3 regions of the Stenotrophomonas sp. YJH_SMC_33 genome follow, and region 2 is predicted to be linked to each of the others. Evidence: predicted binding sites of a transcription regulator. Region 2 holds the regulator's gene; each other region holds the start of a gene.
What was found. The regulator HrcA, encoded in region 2, represses chaperone genes, less so after heat shock. The targets are predictions, from matches to a motif close to TTNGCACTCNNNNNNNNNGAGTGCNAA.
Positions count from the first base shown of each region.

Region 1 (6,324 bases), on a different contig from region 2:
TCCGGCGGGGTTTTTCATTGCAGGGTGACAGCGGGGACTTAGAAGTCCATGCCGCCCATGCCACCCATGCCGCCCATGCCACCGGCGCCGCCCATGGCCGGCTCGTCCTTCTTCGGAGCTTCGGCCACCATGGCTTCGGTGGTGATCATCAGGCCAGCGATCGAGGCGGCGTTCTGCAGCGCCGAACGGGTCACCTTGGTCGGGTCCAGGATGCCGAACTGCAGCATGTCGCCGAACTCGCCGGTGGCCGCGTTGTAGCCGAAGCTGCCGGTGCCTTCCTTGACCTTGTTGATGATGACCGACGGCTCGTCACCGGCGTTGGCAACGATCTCGCGCAGCGGGGCTTCCATCGCACGCAGGGCAATCTGGATGCCGTGGTTCTGGTCTTCGTTGGCGCCCTTCAGACCGGCCAGCGCGGTGATCGCGCGGACCAGGGCAACACCGCCGCCCGGGACCACGCCTTCTTCAACGGCTGCACGGGTGGCGTGCAGGGCGTCGTCGACGCGGTCCTTCTTTTCCTTCATCTCGATTTCGGTCGAGGCGCCGACCTTGATCACGGCAACACCGCCGGCCAGCTTGGCCACGCGTTCCTGCAGCTTCTCGCGGTCGTAATCGGAGGAGGTGTCCTGGATCTGGGTCTTGATCTGCGCCACACGGGCATCAACGTTGGCCTTGTCGCCGACGCCGTCGATGATGGTGGTGTTCTCCTTGGAGACCTGCACCTTCTTGGCGCGGCCCAGGTCCTTGATGGTGGCCTTTTCCAGCGACAGGCCGACTTCTTCGGAGATCACGGTGCCGCCGGTCAGCACGGCCATGTCTTCCAGCATCGCCTTGCGACGGTCGCCGAAGCCCGGGGCCTTGACGGCCACGACCTTGACGATGCCACGGATGGTGTTGACCACCAGGGTCGCCAGCGCTTCGCCTTCGACTTCCTCGGCCACGATCAGCAGCGGCTTGCCGGCCTTGGCGACGCCTTCCAGCACCGGCAGCAGGTCGCGGACGTTGGAGATCTTCTTGTCGTGCAGCAGGATGAACGGGTCATCCAGGTCAGCGGTCTGCGACTGCTGGTTGTTGATGAAGTACGGGGACAGGTAGCCGCGGTCGAACTGCATGCCCTTGACCACGTCCAGCTCGTTGTCCAGGCCCGAGCCTTCTTCAACGGTGATGACGCCTTCCTTGCCGACTTCCTTCATCGCGTCAGCGATGATCTGGCCGATCGACTCGTCCGAGTTGGCCGAGATGGTACCGACCTGGGCAATCGCCTTGTCGTCGGCGGTCGGCTTGGAGATGTTCTTCAGCTCGGCGACGGCGGCCGACACGGCCTTGTCGATACCGCGCTTGAGGTCCATCGGGTTCATGCCGGCGGCCACGGCCTTGGCGCCTTCGCGGATCAGGGCCTGGGCCAGCACGGTGGCGGTGGTGGTGCCGTCGCCGGCGTCGTCGTTGGTGCGCGAAGCAACTTCCTTCACCATCTGCGCGCCCATGTTCTCGAACTTGTCAGCCAGTTCGATTTCCTTGGCGACGGAGACGCCGTCCTTGGTGATGGTCGGGGCGCCGAAGCTCTTTTCCAGCACGACGTTGCGGCCCTTCGGGCCCAGGGTGGCCTTGACGGCATTGGCGAGAACGTTGACGCCGCGCACCATGCGCGAACGGGCATCTTCACCGAAACGGATATCCTTGGCAGCCATGTGCAGTTACCTCATCTGGTAGCGCCGGGCCATGCCCGGCGGCTGGGTGTTGGAATCAGGGGATGGAACAGGTCGCGCCGGGGCTCAGCCGATGACGGCGAGCACGTCGTCCTCGCGCAGGACCTTGTATTCGACGCCTTCGCTCTTGTACGAGCTGCCGGCGTACTGGCCGTAGATGACCTTGTCGCCGACCTTCAGCGACGGCGCGCGCACGTTGCCGTTGTCCAGCGGCTTGCCCGGGCCGACGGCCACGACCTCACCCTTGGTGGACTTTTCCTTGGCCGAGTCGGGGATGACGATGCCACCGGCGGAGATTTCGTCGGCTTCGATCGGCTTGACCACAACGCGGTCGTGCAGCGGCTTGATGCTCATAGGAGACCTCTTAAGTGATTGATTGGTCTAAAAAAGTCCGGCGATGTTAGCACTCGCCCCAGGCGAGTGCCAGAACCGCACGTGAAGAAACCCGACAACGTCGGGAGCAGGGCAGAGATGGAGCCCCGCCGCCCCCTTTCAAGGGCGGAATGAAAAAATTTTTCCACCCGCGCGCCTCGGCCAGGGCGTCGGTCCAGATCAATTTCGGTGACAAGCGTCGCACTGTCAGACATCTGAGGTTCATTTACGACAAAGTGTCACTGGATCGGCCTTAGGCTCGGTCCGGCATTCCCAATCACAAGGAGGAGTCGATGCGATTGCTGTCCCCGCTTGCCGCAGCCTGCCTGCTGGCGCTGGCCGCTGCGCCGGCCCAGGCCGAGGTCTTCATCAACGAACTGCACTACGACGACAGCACCGCCGCCGGTGACGTCGGCGAAGCGATCGAGGTCGTAGCCACTGCCGGTGAGGACCTGTCCGGCTACCGCCTGTACCTCTACAACGGCAGCAATCCGTCCGCCGCCACCGTCTATGCCAACAACCCGGTCCCGGCCGGCACCGCCGCCGGCTGCGGCAGCGCCACCATCGCCGTGGTCAGTTACCCGACCAACGGGATCCAGAACGGCCCGACCGACGGCATCGCCCTGGTCGATGCCAGTGGCAAAGTGGTCCAGTTCCTCAGCTATGAGGGCGCCATCACCGCCTCCGGTGGCCCCGCCGCCGGCATGACCAGCCAGAACATCCCGGTAGCCGAGACCAACAGCACCGCGCCGGGCACCTCGTTGCAGCTGACCGGCAGCGGCAGCCAGTACACCCACTTCACCTGGGCCGAATCGGCCGGCCAGACCTTCGGCAGCTGCAACAACGGCCAGACTTTCAGCGGCGGTGGCACGCCAGGCCCGAACACGCCGCCGTCGGTGTCCACCACCACCCCGGCGCAGGGCAGCAGCACCTTCCCGGCTGCGGCCGATCTGGAAGTGGTGTTCAGCGAAACCGTGAACCTGGCCAGCGGCGCGTTCGCGCTGAGCTGCGGCACCTCCGGCAGCGTGCCGCTGACCTTCCCGGCCAGCGGCCGCAGCGTGAAGCTGTCCACCAACACCGCGCTGGTGGCCGGTGAAGCCTGCCGCTTCGACATCCGCGCCGCGCGCATCACCGACCTGCAGGGCGCACACCCGGCCGCCGACAGCCGCATCGCCTTCACCGTGGCCAGCACCGGCGGCAATCCGGACCCGGGCAACCCGGGCGTGCCGGCCGGCTACTACTCCAGGGTCAACACCAGCAGCCCCAGCCAGCTGCGCTGCTCGCTGCACGCCACCATCAAGGGCCATACCGCCTACCCGTACAGCGGCTCGGGCACCAATACCTGGACCATCCTGGAAATCGCCGACGAGGATCCGAACAACCCGAACCGCATCCTCGATGCCTACCGCAACCGCAGCTACGCCAAGGTCAGTGATCGTGCGGGCACCGGCAGCGGCCTGACCTACAACCGCGAGCACACCTGGCCGAACTCGCTGGGCTTTGCCACCACCACCGGCGACAAGGGCCTGCCGTACGCCCCGTATACCGACACCCACATGCTGTACCTGACCGACGCGCAGTGGAACGCCGATCGTGGCAACAAGCCGTTCGGCAAGTGCGACGCCAGCTGCGGCGAGCGCGCCACCGAGGCCAACAACGGCCAGGGTGGCGGCAGCGGTGGCTATCCGGGCAACTCCAACTGGGTGCGCACGCCGGACGGCAACACCGGCACCTTCGAGGTGTGGGGCAAGCGCAAGGGCGACATGGCGCGTGCGGTGATGTACATGGCGATCCGCTACGAGGGCGGCAAGGATGCGGCGACCGGCCAGTCCGAGCCGGACCTGGAGCTGACCGACGACCGCAGCAAGATCGTCAAGACCAGCAGCTCACCGGCCTACATGGGCCTGCTGTCGACCCTGATCGACTGGCACCTGTCCGACCCGCCGGATGATGCCGAGCGTGCGCGCAATGACGTGGTCTACAGCTTCCAGGGCAACCGCAACCCGTTCATCGACCACCCCGAGTGGGCCACCCCGGCCCTGTTCACCTCGGCCAAGCCGGCCACCTGCCAGCTGGCCAACTGACCGCGCAACGCAGCGGTCCACGGCCGCCGCCGGGCCCTGGCCCGGTGGCGGCCCTATACTCGATGGTCATGTCGACCGTCGATCCCGTCCTGCTGCTGTTGACCACCTGCCCGGACCGGGCCAGTGCCGAGCGCATCGCGCACGCGCTGGTCGGCGAGCGCCTGGCCGCGTGCGTGACCCGCCTCGATGGCGCGCAGTCGACCTACCGCTGGCAGGGCGAGGTGACCACCGACGCCGAGCTGCAGCTGCTGGTGAAAACCACCGCGAGCCGCGTCGATGACGCAATCGCCCGGATCGTCGAACTGCATCCGTATGAACTCCCGGAGTGCATCGCGGTCGAAACCCGGGCCGGCCTGCCGGCGTATCTGGATTGGATCCGGGCACAGACCCGGGAGGACACTGATTGAAGACTCTGTTTGCGCGTGGCGCTGCCTTGTGCGCCCTGTTGTGCCTTTCGCTGCCCGCCTTCGCCCTGGATGAGAAAGACCTGCTGCCGGTGGACCAGGCGTTCGCATTGACCGCCACTGCCCCCGAACGTGGCCAGGTGCAGCTGCAGTTCAAGATCGCGCCAGGCTATTACCTGTATCGCCACCGCACCAGCGTCAAAGCCGACCCGGCCTTCAATGCCGGCGCGCTGCAGATGCCCAAGGGCGACAAGCACCACGACGATTTCTTCGGCGAGGTCGAGACCTATCGCGAGCGCCTGCTGGCCACCCTGCCCGGCACGCCGACCGACGCTGCCGGCACCATCAGCCTGGAAGTGCGTTATCAGGGCTGCGCCGATGCCGGTGTCTGCTACCCGCCGCAGAAGCGCGTGGTGCAGGTCACCCTGCCGGGCGCCGGTGCGGCGGCGGCGGTGCCTGCCGCGCGTGCCGGTGCGGCCAGCCCGTTCAATAACCCGCTGGCCGGTGCCGGCAACAGCGGTGGCCTGCGCCTGCCGGGCGCGGCCAACAACAGCCAGGCCCTGCCGCTGCCGTCGGAACAGGCGTTCGGCTTCGATGCCATCGCCAGCGACGGCAACACGCTGCTGCTGCGCTTCAGCCCAGCGCCCGGCTATTACCTGTATCGCGACCGCACCTCGCTGAAGCTGGAAGGCAGCGCCGGCGTGCTGGCCGGCAAGCCGCGCTGGCCAGCCGCGCAATCGCATCGCGACGAGCACTTCGGCGATGTCTCGGTCTACTTCAACCAGGTGGAAGTACCGCTGCCGCTGCGCCGCGCTGTCACTGATGCCGTCGACAGCACCCTGGTGGTGACCTTCCAGGGCTGCCAGACCGATGGCATCTGCTACCCGCCGATGACCCGCCGGGTGAAGCTGTCGATTCCGGCCGGCAAGGTCAGCGCCAGCGCCGACCAGGCGCCAGCGCGCAATGACGTGATCAACCCGCTGCCTGCTGCCAACGGTGCACCGCGCGAAGCCGCCAACGGCGCCCCGCTGCGCCTGCTGCCAACCGTGCCCAACACGGATGCAGCGGCACCGGCCGCCGCAGGTGGCGCCACCGCCAGCAGTGAATTCGCCACCGATGCACAGGGCGACAATGCGCTGCGCACGCGTCCGCCGGTGACGACGCCGAATCCTGATCGTTCGTTCGTCTGGGTCCTGCTGCTGGCGCTGGCCGGTGGCCTGGTACTGAACCTGATGCCCTGCGTGCTGCCGATCCTCTCGCTGAAGGTGCTGAGCCTGGCGCAGAGCGGCGAAAGCGCGCAGCGCGCGCGCAGCCACGCGCTCTGGTACACGCTGGGCGTGCTGGTCGCGTTCGCCGTGATCGGCGCGTTGATGGTCGGCCTGCGCGCGATCGGCAATGCCGTCGGCATCGGCTTCCAGCTGCAGCACCCGGGTGTGGTGGCGGCGCTGGCCTACATCATGTTCGCGGTAGGCCTGAGCCTGTCCGGCGTGTTCACCCTGGGCGGCGGCATCGGCAATCTGGGCCAGTCGCTGGCCAGCCGCAGCGGCCCGGCCGGTGACTTCTTCACCGGTGCGCTGGCCTGCGTGGTCGGCAGTGCCTGCGTCGGCCCGTTCATGGGTGGCGCGATCGCCTACGCGTTCATTGCCCCGCCGCTGAAGGCGATGACCGTGTTCCTGTTCCTCGGCCTGGGCCTGGCGCTGCCGTTCCTGCTGATCGGGTTCGTGCCGGCGCTCGCACGCCGCCTGCCCAAGCCGGGCC
Region 1 covers NZ_JCAFVJ010000001.1:412,903-419,226, forward strand. The annotation lists gene groL (chaperonin GroEL) at 39-1,688, opposite strand; gene AC5P9W_RS01990 (co-chaperone GroES) at 1,773-2,060, opposite strand; gene AC5P9W_RS01995 (endonuclease) at 2,372-4,162, shown strand; gene cutA (divalent-cation tolerance protein CutA) at 4,231-4,569, shown strand; gene AC5P9W_RS02005 (protein-disulfide reductase DsbD family protein) at 4,566-6,324, shown strand, end outside.
Region 1: AC5P9W_RS01990 (co-chaperone GroES) is a predicted target of HrcA. The motif match lies at 2,107-2,133, and genes of this name have one in related genera.

Region 2 (6,324 bases):
CGATCCTTGTTGTCGCCCTTGTCCAGGCCATAGGCCAGCGCGGCCGCGGTCGGCTCGTTGATGATGCGCTTGACGTCCAGGCCGGCGATGCGACCGGCGTCCTTGGTCGCCTGGCGCTGGCTGTCGTTGAAGTAGGCCGGCACGGTGATGACCGCTTCGGTGACCTTCTCACCGAGGAAGTCCTCGGCGGTCTTCTTCATCTTCTCCAGCACCTTGGCCGAGATTTCCTGCGGGGCCATCTTCTTGCCGTCGCTGGTGGCGACCCAGGCGTCGCCATTGTCATGGGCCAGGATGCTGTACGGGACGTGGGCGATGTCCTTCTGCACCTCGCCGTCGGTGAACTTGCGGCCGATCAGGCGCTTCACCGCGTAGAAGGTGTTCTTCGGGTTGGTCACGGCCTGGCGCTTGGCCGAGGCACCGACCAGGACTTCGCCGTCCTTGGTGTAGGCGACGATCGACGGGGTGGTGCGATCGCCTTCCGAATTCTCGATGACGCGGGCCTTGCCGCCGTCCATGATCGCCACGCACGAGTTGGTGGTGCCGAGGTCGATACCAATGATCTTGCCCATGGGGGAGACTCCTGAGGATGCTTGTTGGGGTCAGTCCGGCCGTTCGGCCGGTGGATGAATACGATGTGGGGGAGGCTCGTGGAACATTCAAGCCATCCTCCGAACGCTGTGTTTCCGGTCATCCGGCGCGTTCAGCGTCGGGTCGGGTGGCGGGTCTGTCCGCCGCCCCGGCCCTGCGGGATCACTCGGCGGCCACTACCACCAGCGCCGGCCGCAGCAGGCGCTCGTTGAGCAGGTAGCCCTTCTGGAACACGGTCACCACGCTGCCCGGGGCGGCGCCCGGGGTCGGCGCCTGGCTGATCGCCTGGTGGTGCTCCGGGTTGAACGGCTGGCCGATCGGGTCCAGCAGGACCAGGCCGTTGTCGGCAGCGACCTTGAGCAGCTGCTTGTAGGTCAGCTCCAGGCCTTCGCGCAGCGGGTGCGGGTCGTCGCCGGCGGCCTTCAGGCCGGCGTCCAGGCTGTCGAACACGGGGAGCAGATCGCCCAGCAGCTTCTCGTTGGCGAACTTGCGGGCCTGCTCGATGTCACGGGCAACGCGCTTGCGCTGGTTCTCCAGGTCGGCGCGCTCACGCAGGGCATCGGCCTTGACCTGTTCGATTTCGGCGCGCAGGCGCTCGACTTCGTCGTTGACGCCGGCGGTGGCGGCCGCATCGGCGGCACTCTGCTGGGATTCGGTATCTGGCTGTTCGTGGTTCATGTCTGGGTCCCTGGCGGTCAAACTCCGCCTCCAACCACCCTAGTGTGGGCGGGATGCTGCGTTTCAAGCGTCGGATGTTCCCGGCGTGCGCGAGGCCGGTGAAAAGGCCGCGCCGAGCACATCGGCCGTGGCCTGGACCAGCGGGATCACGCGGTCGTAGGCCATCCGCTTGGGACCGATCACGCCCAGCACGCCCAGCACCTGGCCGTTGGCGGTGTACGGGGCGGTGACCAGCGAGACGCCCTGCAGCGGCATCATCCCGGTCTCCTCGCCGATGAAGATGCGCACGCCCGGCGCCTGGATGGTCCGCTCCAGCAGCTGCAGGATCTCGCGCTTGCTGGAGAACAGCTCGAACAGTTCGCGCAGGCGCTCCAGGTCAGACAGGTCCTGCACCCCCATCAGCCGGGTCTGGCCGGCCACCAGCATGTCGTCGGCCGGCGGCTGCAGGGCCTGTTCGGCCAGTTCGATGCTGTGCGCCAGCAGCTGTTCCAGTTCGGACCGGGCATCGCGCAGTTCCAGCAGCAGGCGGGTGCGGATCTCGGCCAGCGGCAGGCCGGCGAAATGCGCATTGAGGTAGTTGGCGACCTGCTCCAGCTGCCCCGGCGCAAACTCCTGGCGGGTCTCGATGACCCGGTTCTGTACCTCGTTGTCGGCGAACACCAGGATCGCCAGCACCCGCCGTCCGTCCAGCGCCACGAAATCGATCTGGCGGAAGGCGAACTGCTCCCGCCGCGGGGCGCTGACCACGCCGACGAAGTGGCTCATCGCCGACAACAGTTCCGAAGCGCTGCCGAGCAGGGCCTGGGTGCTGCCACCGCCGGCCAGCTCCTGGCGCAGCCGGGCCAGCTCGCCCTCGCCCGGCGGCTGCATCTGCAGCAGGCTGTCGACGAATACCCGGTAGCCGTGCGCGGTCGGTACCCGCCCGGCCGAGGTATGCGGCGAGGCCAGCAGGCCCAGGTCCTCCAGGTCGCCGAGGATGTTGCGGATGGTGGCCGGGCTGACCTCCAGCCCGGCCACGCGTGCCAGCGTCTGCGAGCCCACCGGCTCACCGTCCTGGATATAACGCGCGATCAGCGTGCGCAGCAGATGGCGCGCACGCGGGGCAAGCTGGTCGGGAGAACCGTGCATGGAATCAACCTGTGAGACACGGACACTAGATAATGGCGGCGCATCACCTTGGCAAGTCATTGGACCTCCCGCGCCCGCGTGCTAGCGTTGCGCGGCTGCTGATACCCCCTTACCCATGCTCAGACATCTTTCGATCAAGGATTTCGCCGTCGTCCGCGCTACCGAACTGGAGTTCGGGCCAGGCATGACCGTGGTTTCAGGCGAGACCGGCGCCGGCAAGTCGCTGATGGTCGACGCGCTGGGCTTCCTGTCCGGCCTGCGCGCCGACAGCGGCGTGGTCCGCCATGGCGCCGCCCGCGCCGAGCTTTCCGCAGAGTTCGTGCTGGACCAGCTTCAGGCTGCGCGCCAGTGGCTGGCCGACAACGAGCTGAACGACGAGGACCAATGCCAGCTGCGCCGCGTGATCCGCGCCGACGGCGGTTCCCGGGCCTGGATCAACGGCCGCCCGGTGACCCTGGCCCAGCTGGGCGACCTGGCCTCGTTGCTGGTGGAGATCCACGGCCAGCACGAACAGCAGGCCCTGCTGACGCGCCCGTCGCAGCTGGCGCTGCTGGATGCCTATGCCGGCAACGAGAACGAACGCCGCCAGGTACGGCGCGCCGCCGCGGCCTGGCAGGCACTGGTCGATGAATCGCTGGCGCTGTCGCAACAGGGCGACGTCAGTGACCGGATCGGCTTCCTCGAGCACCAGCTGCGCGAACTGGACCGGGAAGACCTTGAGCCGGAATCGATCGCGGCACTCGGCGCCAGCCACCGTCGCCAGGCCCACGCCAGCGCCCTGCTGAGTGCCTGCCAGGCGGCCAGCAACCAGCTCAACGGTGACGACGGCAGCTCCGCGCTGGACCTGTTGCAGCAGGTGCGCCACGAGCTGTCGCGCCTGATCGAACACGACCCACGGCTGGGCGAGGTGGACGGCCTGATCGAGAATGCCTCGATCCAGCTGCACGAAGCCCTGTCGCTGCTTGACCGCGTGCACGACGATCTGGATGCCGACCCGGAACAGTTCGAGGAGAACGAGCGCCGCCTCGGCCGCCTGCACGACCTGGCCCGCAAGCACCGCGTGCCGATGGACGAGCTGGGCGCGCAACGCGAGCGCATGCATGCCGAAGTGGAGCAACTGCGCGGCGCCGACGAGCGCCTGCAGCGCCTGGCCGGCGAGATCGACAAGGCCGCCGCCGCCTGGCGCGTGCAGGCTGAAGTGCTGACCGCCAGCCGCCGCAGCGCCGCCGCCGAACTGTCGGCCACCACCACCAGCATCATCGCCGAGCTGGGCATGGGCGGCGGCCAGTTCCTGATCGAGCTGGAACCCCAGGACGCCGGCAAGCCCGACCCACAGGGCGCCGAACGCGTGGAGTTCCTGGTCGCCGCCAACGCCGGCCAGCCGCCGCGCGCCCTGCGCAAGGTGGCCTCGGGCGGTGAACTGTCACGCATCTCGCTGGCCATTGAAGTGGCCGCGCTGGATCTGGACGCGGTGCCGACGATGGTGTTCGACGAAGTGGATTCAGGCATCGGCGGCGCGGTGGCCGACATCGTCGGCCAGAAGCTGCGCGCACTGGGCGAGAAGCGCCAGGTGCTGTGCGTGACCCATCTGCCGCAGGTCGCCTCCAAGGGCCATGCCCATTACCGGGTCAGCAAGGCGCCGGTGGAAGGCATGACCCAGAGCGCCGTGGAAAAGCTGGACAGCAAGGCGCGCGAAGAAGAGCTGGCGCGCATGCTGGGTGGCGTGGAAGTGAGCAAGGAAGCGCGCGCCGCTGCGCGCAAGCTGCTGGCACATTGAGCCGAGCATAGGCTCGGCTCTACAGCCGCCCCCCCCCCCCCCCCCCAAAAAAAAACGAAACCGACATGTAGAGCCGAGCCCACGCTCGGCTACGCGCACCGGCGCGGCGCATATCACCCCAACGGCCGCTCCAGATCCACGTTCTCCACCAGGAAATCGAGGAACGCGCGCACCCGCAGCGGCAGGTAACCGCCCTGCCCCAGGAACACGGCGTGCACTTCTTCCAGGTCACCCGGATTGGCCTCTTCCAGCACCGGCAGCAGGCGCCCGGCGGCGACGTCGTCCTGCACCTGGAACGCGGCCAGGCGGGCCATGCCCAGACCACCCAGCACCAGCTGGCGCAGTGCATCGCCGTTGCTGGCACGGGCGTTGCCGCTGGGCAGCACCATCCGCTCTCGCCCCTCCTGCAGCAGCGGCCAGCCCTGCATCGCACGCGCGTGGCCGATGTCCAGCCGGTTGTGCGACTGCAGTTCGTCGGCGTTGCGCGGCATCCCGTGCCGCTGCAGGTACGCCGGCGCGGCCACGATCATCATCCGCGTCGCGCCCAGCCGTCGCGCCACCAGGCTGGAGCTCTTCAGCGGACCAGCCCTTACCGCAACGTCGGTGCGCTGCTCCAGAAGGTCGATCACTTCATCATTGAGGGTCAGGTCCACCCCCACCTGCGGGTTGCGCGCCAGGAACGCCGGCAGCAGCGGCAACAGGAAATGCTGGCCGAACGGCACGTTGGAGTTGACCCGCAGGCGTCCACGCGGTTCGGCATGGGCACTGGCGCAGCGCTCTGCTTCTTCCAGATCGGCCAGCACCCGCAGGCCCCGCTCGTAGAACGCGCAGCCTTCCGGGGTCAGCTGCAGTTGGCGGGTGGATCGCTGCAGCAATCGCGTGCCCAGCCGCTGCTCCAATCGTGCCACGAGCTTGCTCACCGCAGACGGCGTCATGTCGAGCGTGCGCGCGGCGGCGGAGAAGCCGCCGGTCTCGATGACCCGCACGAACACTTCCAGCTCGCCGGATCGGTTGATGTCGGGTCGCGCCATGACGATGAATCCAGTTCACAGATGATTGTCCATGCGCAGTCTAGTTCACAGATGGCCGGAGAATCACCATGGCAATTCCTCCTTCCCGGGATTGCCCGATGAACCGCTTGAGCCAGTTCACCGCCGCCGCATTGATTGCCCTGTCCGGCGCTGCCAGCGCGGCCACGGCCCCGCACTGGGTCGCCAGCTGGCAGGCCAGCCCGCAACCGGTCTGGGGCGCGGATTTCCTCTTCCCAACCCTGGTTCCGGCCGCGCTGCATGACAAGACTTTCCGCCAGACCGCGCGCATCAGCCTGGGCGGGGCGCGGCTGCGGGTGCGGCTGAGCAATGCCTACGGTACCCAGCCGTTGCGGATCGGAGCGGCCAGCATCTCCGCACGCATGGGCGGCGCGCCTCACCCGCTCAGCTTCGACGGCCAGCCCAGCGTGGTGATCGGCCCCGGCCAGGAACGGCTGAGCGATCCGCTGGCGCTTGCCACGGATGACCGGCAGGCGCTGCAGGTCAGTGTCTTCGTGCCGGGGCCGGCGGCGGTCCAGACGTTCCATTGGGACGGTCGCCAGACCAGCTGGATCGCCGCTGGCGACCAGAGCCGGGCCCAGGCGCTGCGCGCTGCCAGCAGCACCACCGCGCGCCTGCTCCTGGCCGGTATCGAGGTCGAGGCCAACGCCAGCGCGCGCAGCGTGGTGGTGATCGGCGACTCGATCACCGATGGCGCCACGGCCAGCCTCGACCAGGACCAGCGCTGGACCGACCATCTGGCCGCGCGCCTCGCCCCGCGCGGGGTGGCGGTGGTCAATGCGGGCATTTCCGGCAATCGGCTGCTGAGCGACGGCATGGGTGAGTCCGCCCTGGCTCGTTTCCAGCGCGATGCACTGGATCAACCCGGTGTGGCGAGCGTCATCGTGCTGATCGGCATCAACGACATCAGCTGGCCCGGCACGGCGTTCGCCCGGGGCCAGGCCAGGCCAACGCTGGCCGAACTGCAGGCGGGCTATCGCACCCTGGCAGAACAGGCCCGCAGGCGTGGTGTGCGGATAATCGGCGCCACCCTGCCACCGTTCGCTGGTGCCCTGCCCGGCACGCCGCTGGACGACTACTACCACCCGGACAAGGACGCCCTGC
Region 2 covers NZ_JCAFVJ010000010.1:80,409-86,732, forward strand. The annotation lists gene dnaK (molecular chaperone DnaK) at 1-569, opposite strand, end outside; gene grpE (nucleotide exchange factor GrpE) at 751-1,266, opposite strand; gene hrcA (heat-inducible transcriptional repressor HrcA) at 1,330-2,394, opposite strand; gene recN (DNA repair protein RecN) at 2,510-4,171, shown strand; gene AC5P9W_RS15150 (LysR family transcriptional regulator) at 4,285-5,202, opposite strand; gene AC5P9W_RS15155 (SGNH/GDSL hydrolase family protein) at 5,301-6,324, shown strand, end outside.

Region 3 (6,324 bases), on a different contig from region 2:
CATGGAAGCCGGGACGGTGCGCTTCGGGAAGAGGCGACGCACGTCAAGCGAAGGAAATTACGCTGATTGAATCCGCTATTTCGCCGAGTCAAGATAACGTTTCCAGTTCTCGAAGAGCCGCGCAACGTTCTGCTCATGTGAGTGAGCGGACGGATCATACCCATCAGAAGCTGGCATGTACCTGACAAAGCTCTCCAGAGACTCCGGGTAATCAAAATCAGCGTAGATCCTCTCAACCTCTCCGAGCGGATCAGCAATCTCATCGCGCTTGGCGTAGGCGTCCGCGAGAAATGCAACAAGCCATCTTCTGAGAATCTCATCCTCGTTTGAGTTCTTATCGAATGCCGCCAACTGCGCAGCTACGCTATTACGCTCATCGGGAAGAACCCCTTCAAGCCTTTCAATCAAGGCGTTCAGATTGAACTTCCCTTCCAGTTCCTTCTGCTCCGACGCGCAGTGCTTCACAACCTCAAAGTCAATCAGATGGCGCCCCAGTGCCCATGCCACCTCGGTCTGATTCCAGGGTCCATAGGGTTGAATAGAGTCATACGTTCTCATGGACACTCACTTCTTGTTTGGTATTCCGTTCATGCTGCCACCTTCCACAAATCTTTGATGGGTCAAGTCGCCAGCCTTGTCGACTATGTATTCAAATCGACCGGCCTTTCCATTGAGTTCACCTGGCAGCTGCGTCAGAGTGCGGACCACGCCGTCACCCCCTGTCAACGGAGTATGAACACCCGCTTCTGCAGCCGTCTCTCGCATAAAGGTCGCCGAATTGTGCCCAGCGTCGGCTTTGAGTGCACTTCCCACAGGTCGGGAATTCAGAAGTGCCCGACCTTCAACACTCAGAGCATTGGATGCCGCCACACCTGCTCCACCGGCACCTGTAACTCCTGCGATATCAGCAGCGATACTGGTAGCTGCTGATATGACACTTGGATTGGCCATCGCAACCATGCCAGCTTCGATCAGCACTGGGGCAGCCATTGCCGCTGTAACAGCGATTGCGGCCGGTCTCATCGGCTCGTATACGGCGCCATTTCCGGCAGCAATATCCCTCCGATGCTGCTCAACGAATCGCTCTGCGGCCTGCCTTCCATCCGCATCGACGAACCTGTAGGGATTCCCGTTCGCGTACCGATACCTATTGAACTGCTCAACTGGCTTTTGGTGAGCGGTGACTGGGTCCACTGACAAAAACACACCCAATTGTGGATCCATGTAGCGCTGTTGCATGTAGCTCAGCCCTGTGGCCGAGTCACTCACATGTCCGGCGTACCCAGGTCCATCCGTGACCTGACCGCCTACCACGGCCCCGTAGGGCTCGTAGTCATATCGTTTGATGACGTTGCCGTTGGCATCGCTTTCGGCCACAACCGAGCCGAGGGCATCAGTGTGAATGTATGTGATCGTTGTCTGGGCGATTGCGGATGGTGACAGGCCAAGGCCCATCAGCAGCAAGCAGCACAGCCAGGCGCCTATGACACCAAGCTTGCGAGTTCGACCTTCAAATGCCCCGAAGCGGGTGGACACACCGCCTGCAGTTTTCCCGAACCTGCGCATCATTCCAATCCATGAAAGAGCCTTGAAGCAAGGCTTGGCATTCATAGCACAGGAAGGCAGTCATCGGAGTCCAACTCCAGGACTGAGGCCAAAGGGACCATTCTGAATTGGACCAGGCCCTTGGCTATGAACCTCGCGAGGGCTTGAACGGCCACCGGAAGCGCATGACTGCCAGCCATGGGCTGGTACTACTGAAGCAGCCGATCAGCGGCCTGCATTACCAACTGCCATGCCGGCCGAACAAAAAAAGCCCCGACCAACGCCGGGGCATTTCATCAGAACGGGTTCCGGAAATAGGAACCGAACCTAAGATCCATGCCTTACGCGGTGAACAGCGCCTTCATCTTCTTCAGGGCATTCGCCTCGACCTGGCGGATGCGTTCGGCCGACACGCCGTACTCGTCTGCCAGTTCCTGCAGCGTCACCTTGCTGTCGGCATCCAGCCAACGGCGGCGGATGATGTCACGCGAACGCGCATCCAATTCGGCCAGGCCTTCGCGCAGCAGCTGCATCTGGTTGTCTTCGTTGTCCTCGCGCTCGTAGGCCATCGACGGGTCTTCATCATCGGCAACCAGGAACGCAGCCGGCGACGGCGGTGCGTGTTCGTTGTCCTCGTCGGACGGCGCATCGAAACCGATATCGCGGCCGGACAGGCGCGACTCCATTTCCATGACCTCGCGCTCGGACACGTTCAGATCCTTGGCCACCGCGCTGACTTCCGCCGCGTTCATCCAGCCCAGGCGCGTCTTCGACTTGCGCAGGTTGAAGAACAGCTTGCGCTGCGCCTTGGTGGTGGCGACCTTCACGATGCGCCAGTTCTTCAGGATGAACTCGTGCATTTCGGCACGGATCCAGTGCACGGCGAAGGAGACCAGGCGCACGCCCATGTCCGGGTCGAAGCGCTTGACCGCCTTCATCAGGCCGATGTTGCCTTCCTGGATCAGGTCGCCCAGGGCGAGGCCGTAGCCGTTGTAGCCGCGGGCCACGTGCACCACGAAGCGCAGGTGCGAATGCACCAGCTCGCGGGCGGCGTCCAGATCGTTGCCGTCGCGGAAGCGACGGGCCAGGTCCTGTTCGTCATCGACCGACAGCACCGGAATCTGGTGCACGGCACCGATGTAGGCGTCCAGCGAACCGAGCGCACTGGGAATCGGGAGATTGTTTGCCACAAGGGCAGTAGAGGTGTTCTGGCTCATAGGCACCCATCTTAGCAGTCCGGGATTTGGACTGCTAAAGGAGGAAAAAGTTCCAGCATCCTATTGATGCAACACTGGTCCCAAACAGAACCCTACCGTAGCGCGATTTGATGACAGTGGCGAGCACGCTTTTCGGGATTCACAATCCCTTGGAATTCAAGCAATTACCCACTGAAAACCTGCCGATTCCGGTCAAGCGGAGCTGAACGCGCCGTTCCGGAGGCCCATTCAGGACGGGGAACGTTGCCCGGCGTTCAGGCCCGGCCACTCGCCGGCGCTCAGAGCGCCGAGCGCGGCGGCAGCGACCAGTCGATCGGGGCCTGGCCGCGGCGCTGCAGGTACTCGTTGGCCATGGAGAAATGGCGGCAGCCGAGGAAGCCACGATGGGCCGACAGCGGCGACGGATGCGGGGCCTTCAGCACGCGATGGCGGCGGGTGTCGATGACCTTGCCCTTCTGCTGCGCGTAGGCGCCCCAGAGCATGAACACCAGGCCTTCGCGCTCGCGGTTGAGCACGTCCACCACATGATCGGTGAAGCCTTCCCAACCACGGCCCTGGTGCGCGCCGGCCTTGCCCTCCTCCACCGTCAGCACGGCATTGAGCAGCAGCACGCCCCGTTGCGCCCACGGGATCAGGCAGCCGTGGTCCGGGCGCGGGATACCGAGATCGCTCTCGATCTCCTTGTAGATGTTCAGCAGCGACGGCGGCACCGGCACGCCGGGCGGTACCGAGAAACTCAGGCCGTGGGCCTGGCCGCGCCCGTGGTACGGGTCCTGGCCGAGGATCACCACCTTCACCTGCTCGAACGGCGTGGCGTCAAACGCTGCGAAGATCTGCGGCCCGGGCGGGAACACCGCCGCACCGCTGGCCTTGCGCTGGCGCAGGAAGGCCGACAGCTCGCGCATCTGCGGCTGCAACAGGTACTCACCGACGTGCTGCTTCCAGCTCGGTTCCAGCTGGATCGTCGGGGTGTCGGTTACTTCATCGATCATCGCAACAAAGGTCCATCATTCAATCGAGCCAGGCGCAGCTGGAACAGCACCTTGGTGACCAGCAGCCGCTCTTCGATCGGCTTGAGCACCAGGTCGTTGGCACCGGACTGCAGCAGCCCGGTCTGGTTGTGGGGGTTGCCGTCGCCGGTCATCACCAGCACGGGCAGGCGGCGCTTGCCGTAGCCGAAGTCCACGCGCACGCGCTGCACCACGTCGCGGCCGCTCAGCTCGCCCTTCAGGGTGACGTCGGTCAGCACCAGGTCGATGCGGTGGCGGCTGCGGCCCAGCGACTCGGCGGTGAGCAGGGTGAAGGCCTCTTCGGCGCTGACCACGTGCAGCACGTTCAACTGCTGCCGCTCGAGCATGCGCTTGGTGGCCTCGGCCACTACGCGGCTGTCCTCGATATAGAGGATGGTGGCGCCGGGGATGGTCTGCGGCTGCACATAGCCACGGATGAAGGTCGCCAGCGCTTCATGGCCCAGGGATTTGTCGAAATAGTCGGTGACGTACTCGGTGAAGCGGCGCTGCTCCAGGTGCTGCTGGGCATCGCCGGAAACCACGATCACCGGCACATAGGCCTGTCCGGCCGCTTCGCGGACCATGCGCGCCAGCGCCAGGCCGTCGCCATCACGCAAGGTCAGCGAGGTCGTCACCAGGTCCACCGGGCCCTGCGCCAGCGCCTGCTGCGCGTCTTCGATGCTGTCGCAGCCAATCACCTCCACGCCCGGCAGGTCGCGCTGCAGGACGTCGGCGATCAGCTTGCGGACCAGCTTCGAGCCATCGACCACCATCACCCGCGTCGCGGGCCCTTCAAGGTGCTTCAGCGCTTGCGGTTGCATGCCGGTCTCAGGTATCGGTCGGGCGGGTCTGGCGGAGGAAGTGGCCGGTCACCAGCCAGGCACCCAGCCAGCCCAGCAGCAGCGTGCCGAGCAGGACCAGGCCACCATGCAGCAGGTCCAGGCCATGCAGCACGAACGGGCTGCCGTAGCTGCGCGAGAGTTCGGCCAGCGGCACGCGCAGCGCGGCACCGGCGGCGCCGATCAGGGCCAATGCAACCGCGCCTGCGCCCAGGCCATACCACGCACCCAGATACAGGAACGGGCGGCGGATGAAGCCATCGCTGGCGCCGAGCAGCTGCAGCACGCCGATCTCTTCGCGGCGGGCCTGGATGTCCAGGCGTACCGTGTTGCCGACCACCAGCGCGGCCCCCGCGCCGAGCAGTACCGACAGCACCTGCACCAGCCGCGCGCCGAACGCCAGCCAGGCATCCAGGCGCTGGCGCCACAGCGCATCGTGCTGCACCAGGTCGGCCTCGGGCAGGCTTTCCAGCGCGCGCGCCAGGCGTGCGTCATCCTTGCCCTGGCCGGGGGTGATCACCAGCAGCGAGGGCAGCGGATTGTCGTTGAGTGCGTCGATCGCCTCACCGAGGCCGGCATCGCGCAGTTCCTGCAGGCCCTGCTCCGGCGTGCGCACGTTCACTTCGGCCACGTCGTCGCGGTCGCGCAGCTGGCCCGCCAGGCGCAGCGCGCCGGGACCATCGACGTTGCCCTTCAGGAACACGTTGATGTCGCGCGACTGCTGCACGCTGCCGGCGAACTGCTTGAGGTTGTCCAGCGCGATCGACAGCCCCAGCGGCAACGCCAGCGCCAGCGCCATGACCATCACCGTCAGCAGGGTCGCCCACGGCTTGCGGCAGGCACGGCCCAGGCTGAACACCACGCTGTGCACGTGGTGCTGGAACCAGACGCCCACGCGCGAGGGGGCGGCGGCTTCGCTGTTTTCGTTCTTCGCCATGGTTACTCCGCCAGGTCCTGCGGCGAGATGTCATCCACCAGCCGGCCGTGGTCAAGGATCAGCACGCGCTTGCGCATGCGGCGCAGCAGCGGCAGGTCGTGACTGACCACCAGCACGCTGGTGCCGCGCGCGGGCAGTTCGGCGAACAGGGCCATGATCTCCGCCGCCAGGGTCGGGTCGAGGTTGCCGGTCGGCTCATCGGCCACCAGCAGCTTGGGCTCGCCGACGATGGCGCGGGCGATGCCCACGCGCTGCTGCTCGCCGGCCGACAGCTGCGAGGGCAGCGCCTTCTCGCGATGGCCCAGGCCCATCCGCTCCAGCACCGAGCGCACGCGCTTGCTGATGTCGCCACGGCGGGTGCCGCGCAGGATCAGCGGCAGCGCCACGTTCTCGGCGATGGAGCGGTCCATCAGCAGGCGGTGGTCCTGGTAGACCGCCCCCACCGCGCGTCGGTGGCGCGGCACGTCGCCGCCGCGCACCTTCAGCAGGTTGCGCTCGTCGAACACCACCGCGCCGCGGCTGGGCCGCTCGTCGAGGTGGATCAACTTGAGCAGCGTACTTTTACCCGCACCGGAATGGCCGGTGACGAACAGCATCTCGCCCGGCGCGACCTCGAAGCTGACATCGGTCAGCGCCTCGTGGCCACCGGCGTACTGTTTGCTGACATTGTCGAAGCGCAGGACACTCATGCCCCGATTATGCAGGACCGGCGCGACGTCGTGGAGACGGTGGGTGCCACCGGCCCCGCCTGGTGGGTGCCGACCGTTGGTCGGCAC
Region 3 covers NZ_JCAFVJ010000001.1:450,586-456,909, forward strand. The annotation lists gene AC5P9W_RS02165 (DUF2247 family protein) at 76-558, opposite strand; gene AC5P9W_RS02170 (RHS repeat-associated core domain-containing protein) at 565-1,611, opposite strand; gene rpoH (RNA polymerase sigma factor RpoH) at 1,887-2,762, opposite strand; gene ung (uracil-DNA glycosylase) at 3,041-3,754, opposite strand; gene AC5P9W_RS02185 (response regulator) at 3,751-4,593, opposite strand; gene ftsX (permease-like cell division protein FtsX) at 4,601-5,548, opposite strand; gene ftsE (cell division ATP-binding protein FtsE) at 5,551-6,237, opposite strand.
Region 3: rpoH (RNA polymerase sigma factor RpoH) is a predicted target of HrcA. The motif match lies at 2,774-2,800, and genes of this name have one in related genera.